2 regions of the Paenibacillus sp. FSL E2-8871 genome follow, and region 1 is predicted to be linked to the other one. Evidence: a T-box and tRNA genes for the amino acid it is inferred to sense, from the RefSeq annotation. Region 1 holds a T-box; the other holds one or more tRNA genes.
The links. The T-box of region 1 lies ahead of pheS (phenylalanine--tRNA ligase subunit alpha). A T-box ahead of a tRNA ligase gene usually reads a tRNA of that ligase, here a tRNA-Phe.
Positions count from the first base shown of each region.

Region 2: it encodes a tRNA-Phe, which carries the amino acid that the T-box ahead of pheS (phenylalanine--tRNA ligase subunit alpha) is inferred to sense. The anticodon was not compared.

Region 1 covers NZ_JBBOBV010000001.1:6,480,473-6,483,887, forward strand. The annotation lists gene NYE25_RS29015 (hypothetical protein) at 1-1,327, opposite strand, end outside; T-box leader at 1,597-1,883, shown strand; gene pheS (phenylalanine--tRNA ligase subunit alpha) at 1,944-2,978, shown strand; gene pheT (phenylalanine--tRNA ligase subunit beta) at 3,322-3,415, shown strand, end outside.
Region 2 covers NZ_JBBOBV010000001.1:920,428-923,842, forward strand. The annotation lists gene NYE25_RS04405 (GNAT family N-acetyltransferase) at 147-476, shown strand; gene NYE25_RS04410 (GNAT family N-acetyltransferase) at 473-1,006, shown strand; T-box leader at 1,018-1,258, shown strand; tRNA gene NYE25_RS04415 (tRNA-Phe) at 1,312-1,384, shown strand; tRNA gene NYE25_RS04420 (tRNA-Phe) at 1,403-1,475, shown strand; gene NYE25_RS04425 (CD3324 family protein) at 1,587-1,853, shown strand; gene sleB (spore cortex-lytic enzyme) at 1,899-2,540, opposite strand; gene NYE25_RS04435 (YdhK family protein) at 2,717-3,250, shown strand.

The DNA of each region.
Region 1 (3,415 bases):
ATTCTGTATCCTGCCAGTTGTTAGTTTGGAGTGTGTAAGGAATCTGATAATAGGCCGTAGGAAAAATGATCTTACCCTCTACAGCGGGCTCAGTCATTTGCAGCTGTAGCGTTCCTTGAGCTATCGTTAGCGGAACTTCTGCACTGAGCTCAATTATTTTTTCTTCAAGGGGTTTGAGTGTAAGGTTTGCGAAAGCCTTCGTGTCCACCGGAAAGCTGTATCCTTCAGCGGCTTTAACGGTAAACTCATAAGCAGGCAAAGTAATCGCCTTGTTGCCGCTATTTTTTACTCGAAATTGCAGCGTCCACTTCGCGGTGCCGTTGTCGGCATAGACATTGGCGCTTTTTAACTGCGTCTCGACAGTATTATTGTTGATCGTAAGCTTCTTGATGACATTGCTAGCTACGACAAGATCTGGTGTGGTAGCAGCGGGAAGGTTATAGGTGACGATGGGCAAAGCTATTTTTAATGAGGTATCTTCTGCAGCAAACTGCAGAGTCATATTGTCTGTCTTCATATAAGAGGGAATTTCCGTCATGTAGTAGATCGTCTTTTTTTCCTGTGGCTGTACTTTGTAGTTACTGCTCGCATCATCAAGCGTTAATTCAAATACAGATCCTCCTGCAGATGCGAGGTATCCCATAAGTCCAGGATCACTTAGCACTTTGGTTCCTTGATTGGTTAAGCTCACACCTACTTTGGCGTATACCTTACCGTTATATTTGTAAATTTGCAGACTTTCCGTTTTGGTTGTTACGGGCTGATTATTCAAGGTTATCTTTTTACTTTGGCCTCTAGCGACCGCTTGTGAAAAAGCCACAGGCAAGGTGAAGGTCCCCAGCTTTTTTTGATAATCGGTACTGCTGAAATCCCAACCGAATACTGAAATCTTCACTCCATTTAAAGATGTGGATTTACCGACGTTTGCGTAATAGGTTACGGATTGACTGCTTTTGGAGGGAATAGATTTGATGGTTGCACTGCTGGTTACTGGGCTTCCTTGGATAACGGTTCCTCCGGCAGTAGTTACTTTAGAGAAATAGTCCACAAGATTGATGCTGCTTCCGCTCCCATTGTTATAGCTGAGGGTGTATGTAAGAATATTGCCGCCATCCTGAGTCAAAAAGCCAACATCGGTCAGTCTCACACTAAAGTTACTCTTTAAAGCTATCGAGCCGAGTTTATCCAGAGTGGATACAGTATTGGCAGTTGCTGTTTTTGTGGATGAAGTAGTCGTTGATGCAGCGTATGCTCCATACGCTGAAGCTTGACTCAGAACTGCTGCGCTAAGTATGATCACAGCTACTTTTGTTCTTCGTGCATGCATGTAATTCCCTCCCGGTATGAAAGTCCTTGTATTTTGAAGGTGATTTATGATTGAGTACAACCATGCCTTCTTAATAATGGAAATTATCAAGCTCCGCTGAACGTTAGCTGAAAAAAAGTCCCCAAAATGGCTCTGAACCTTAAAGCCAGCTTAAAGCCAGATAAAAATTGCCCTAATTATGCTTGAACTTGTCAAAACGACAGATTTTGCATATAATAAACAGACATATCTCTTGCATAAAAGAGATACCTGACAATTAGATTGAATTGTGAAATGCAGTGATGGAGAAGAGTACACAGTGCCTGACTTACAGGGAGGAGACGCCGGTGATTGAGAGCGTTTCTAGGATACAGAGCTGTCGAAGTTCACTCCGGAGCAGTTCCTTGAATTCCTTAAGATTGCCTTGTAAGGAAGCGTAGGGGAAACCGGTCACAGACCGTTATTTCTGTATAAAGTGAGATAGGTATCTGTCCAGCCAAAAGAGGGAATGAAGCTCTTAAGGGGAACAGATCAGCTTGTCTAACAAGGGTGGTACCACGGTCTTTTCGTCCCTTACCGGGAGGAAAGGCCTTTTTTTGTTGAACTAGACAATGATTGAAGGGGGCTGTACACGGCCATGAAAGAGAAGTTGGAAGCATTGAAGGTTGAAGCGCTGGCTAAGTTGCAGGAGGTTATGGATCCACAGGTTTTGAATGACCTAAGAGTGAAATATCTCGGTAAAAAAGGCGAGCTTACAGAAGTTCTACGTGGTATGGGAGGACTTAGTGCTGAGGAGCGTCCGGTTATCGGGCAAGTAGCGAATCAGGTGCGTAGTGCCATTGAGGAGATTATTGGAGCGAAGCAAGAGGCTTTTCAACAGCAAGAGACTCAGCAACGTCTACAGGCTGAAAAAGTAGACGTAACATTGCCAGGTCGCCGCATGCAGCAAGGGGGCGTTCACCCGCTTAGCAGAGTGGTTCAGGAAATTGAGGATATTTTCATTGGTATGGGCTACCGTGTGGCTGAAGGCCCGGAAGTGGAGACCGATTATTATAACTTTGAAGCCCTAAATCTGCCTAAAAATCACCCGGCACGTGATATGCAGGATTCCTTTTATTTAACGGATGACCTGCTTATGCGTACTCAAACGTCTCCGGTACAGATTCGTACTATGCAGGCTATGAACGGTGAAGTTCCAGTTAAAATCATTTGCCCGGGTAAAGTATTCCGCCGCGATGATGACGATGCAACGCATTCCTTCCAGTTCCATCAAATTGAAGGTTTGGTTATTGGAAGCAACATTCGGATGAGTGATCTGAAAGGCACCTTGCAGCAATTCGTACAAGAGATGTTCGGCCCGAATACAGACATTCGTCTTCGTCCGAGCTTCTTCCCATTCACCGAGCCAAGCGTTGAAGTGGATGTAAGCTGCTTCAAATGTGGCGGGGATGGCTGCAGACTGTGCAAGCAAAGCGGATGGTTAGAAATCCTTGGCGCCGGCATGGTGCATCCAAATGTTCTGAAAATGGGTGGCTATGATCCTGCTAAGTATAGCGGCTTCGCATTTGGTATGGGTGTTGAGCGGATTGCTATGCTTAAATACGGCATCGATGACATCCGTCATTTCTATAACAACGATATGAGTTTTGTAAAGCAGTTCAAGGGCGTTTAGATTTTTGGTGGGCGAGCTGGCTGACGGGTTAGGAGTAAGTAGTAATTGGGTTACTGATCTTGCTTAATAAAAGACTATTAATAGAAGGAACGGAGAGAAATTTTGGAACTGTAGAAGCGCCAGCGTTCGCCTTTATCCTCGGATTTCTACCGCGAGAAGCGGTTCTAATCAGGAAATCTGAGGATAACAGCGATCGGAAGTCCAATATTTTTCGTAGTGACTTCTCTAAATAGGACAGTTATGAAGCTTTGATCGAGTAATCCTAAATTGTACTACTCCCACAGGAAGCAGATCGAACGGCAAGTAGATAAATACATCTGAAACATAAAGGAAGTGAGCGGACATGAAAGTATCAACCGGATGGTTGGCTGATTATACATCGATTGAAGGAGTAACCGCCGAAAAGCTAGCGGAGAAGATTACCGCTGCCGGCATTG
Region 2 (3,415 bases), 5.6 Mb from region 1:
CATGGCATATTACTAGTGTGTGGTCGTAATTATACTGAGTATGGAAGTGAAATTAGAGAAAAAACGTGGAGGTATGATGGAAATTAATCTTGTTCCAGTAACGTTTGAAGATAAAGAGGTAAGGGGATCATCGATGGAATCCATATTTGATTGAGCTTTCAGGAAACGTAGCTGGATTTGTGGTTGTTCTTTTTGAAAACTTAGATACAGACCCAGATCCAAATCATGTGGTCTATGACTTTATGATTTTGCAGAAATACAAGAGAAATGGAATAGGTACTGCTGCCGCAACTAAAACATTTGATCTATTTAAAGAAGCTAAATGGAAACTAGCTAAAATGGAAAATAATAAACCTGCCATTGTTTTCTGGCGAAAAGTGCTTAAAGATTATACAAAAGACAACTATACAGAACGTTATTTGAGTGATCTCCAAAAATATATTCAAGCATTCGATAGAAGGGGGAGAACGAAATGAATATCACCGTAACATTAACTGACAGCACAACAAAGTTTAAGATTAACAATCTCTACCCACTATACTTACACGATCTATCAGAGATATGGGGGAACCTTCCTAATCAATACGGGGTATACGAGGATAATGAAACACAGACGCTGAATGAACAGAATAAAGTGTTCGACATATGGTGGGAGAAGCCGGGGATTTTATATCCTTATTTAATAAAAGAGGATGGAATTCCTGCTGGTTTTGCATTAGTAGCCACACCACCTCATACACCACCAGGTTGTGAATTTTATTTAAACGAATTCTTTATCCTCCGGCCCTTTCGAGGTACGGGAATCGCTGAACGTGCGGCTAAGGAGGTATTTAATCTTCATATTGGAAAATGGGAGCTACAAACCAATCCCACAGCTACAAATAGGAGAGCCCAGCATTTTTGGAGAAAGACACTAAAAGAATATACTGGTAATAGCTTTCAAGAAGAATGTAAGAAGTCTTTTGATGATGAATTAAAGATGATTTTTAATTTTTGTAATGGATAAAGCTAATCAAAACAAATGCTTTGATGGAGAAAAGTAGTTCAATACCTCTTTACAGGGAGGAAACGCCGGAGATTGAGAGCGTTTCTAGAGAAAAGGGTTGATCGAAGTTCACTCCGGAGCAGTCCCTTGAAACCATTGTTGGCAAGTAGAGGTGTACCGGTGTTAACCGTTAAATATTTAAGTGAGAACATTTCTGCTTGTTGTACAGAATAGTTCTAATTTAGGGTGGTACCGCGGCTCCTCGTCCCTTTTCGGACGAGGGGTCTTTTTGTTTCCATTTAGAAGAAATAATTGTATCCATGTAAGGCTTGGTAGCTCAGTCGGTAGAGCATAGGACTGAAAATCCTAGTGTCGGCGGTTCGACCCCGTCCCGAGCCATCTTAGCTTTAATAGCAAGGCTCGGTAGCTCAGTTGGTAGAGCATAGGACTGAAAATCCTAGTGTCGGCGGTTCGACCCCGTCCCGAGCCATCTTAATTTTAATAGTAAGCTTTCTATAAAAACAGCCTGTCCGACCATTATGGTTAGACAGGTTGTTTGTTATTTCATCTTAATTTGAGAAGTTTAAGGAGTAGATTAATTATGAAATATGTAAATGCAGATACAGTCTTCCCTAAAGAGTTACTACAAGAAATACAGAAATATATAAACGGTGGTATGGTCTACGTTCCAAAGCCTGAAGAATTACATGTGAAATGGGGTGAGAAGTCAGGGAGTAGAAAATATTTGGAATCAAGAAATATTGAGATCTGCCTGAGGTTTGCTGCTGGTGCAACCGTCGACCAGCTCTCAGGTGAATACTGTCTTTCTAAAGATAGTATTAAGAAAATTGTTTATACTAAAAAATAGCCGGTCAACCGTAGGGTTGACCGGCTATTACATTTATTTAAAGCGTTAACTCGCAAATATATGCTTACCAATTTTTAAGTTCTGAGGACGAGTCCAGATCCATGCACTAGTAGCTGTATCTGGATTGAAATAATAGATCGAATTGTTTGTTGGGTCCCAACCTCGGACAGCATCAAGAGCAGCTAAATAGGCAGTCCGGTTTGGAGTAAGCCAGTATTGACCGTCAGATACGGCTGTAAATGCGCCTTTTTGAAATACAACGTTTTTAATATTGTCTGGGAATTGACTAGATTGTATGCGATTCATAACTACAGCACCAACTGCGACTTGTCCTTTATAAGGCTCACCACGAGATTCACTATAAATGACTTTCGCCAGAATATCCATTTCCTCAATATTAAGCGTGTATTTTTTTAGAGCATTCCATGTTTTTGTACCAGTAACTCCATCGGCACTTAATCCGTAGGCTTTTTGAAATTTAGTAACGGCAGCTTTCGTTTGTGCTCCATATACACCATCTAAAGGCTGAGTATAGAAATTCAGAGTTTTTAATCGATACTGAAGATCCCACACATCTCCAGAAGAACTCCCTACGGTTAATACCGGAGCAGCACTAGCAGAACCGATCATAGTAGCCATACTTACCAGACCCAAAAGAAGCAACAAAGTGAATATTTTAGTCTTCATTGTAGTAGCCTCCTTTCAGAAAACATTATAAATAACCTTCAATAACTGAGACAACACTCATTTATTGGTAATCTAATAATCCATTTTACATTTTCGAAAATACTTCATTAGGTTTGTGATCCTATGAAATGGGTAAATAAATAATCAGAGGCACATCAACTTCGGAGGTTTTATATATGAAAAAGCAATTATATCTATTCATAATCGCAGCTGCACTCACTCTAAGCGCATGTGGTAATGAAAATAGCTATGGCAATAAGATAATGGAAGATACCTCACATTCCAATTCAAGCAACGTATCTGAAAATTTGAAAGTGGCAGAGAATCCTACTTTTAAAATAGGAAGTAAAGCGATTATCCAAGCGGACCATATGGAAGGTATGAAGGGGGCTACTGCAACAATAGTTGGAGCTTTTGACACCACAGCGTATATCGTTTCTTATAGACCTACAACAGGCGGATTTCCAGTTACAAATCACAAGTGGATTATTCATGAAGAAATCAAAAAAGCAGCTGACAAACCCTATGAATCCGGCTCGGAAGTCATAATGGAAGCTGACCATATGAAAGACATGAAAGGTGCAACGGCTCAAATTAACGCAGCGGAACATACCACGGTATATATGATTGATTACACACCTACTACGGGTGGAAATAAAGTGAAAAATCATAAATGGGTAACGGAAGATGAGCTTTCAGCAATAAAGTAACCAATAGAAATTAAGCTCTTAAGTAATGAAAAATGATCAAGGTAGGAACAGTCATGGACTTTGTTAAAGTTCTAGGCTGCTCCTACCTTTTTGATTGCTTCTTTTATTGGTAGTGAAGTGTTAAAATATCTTTATAAAGCACTGCTATACAAAATATACCATTTT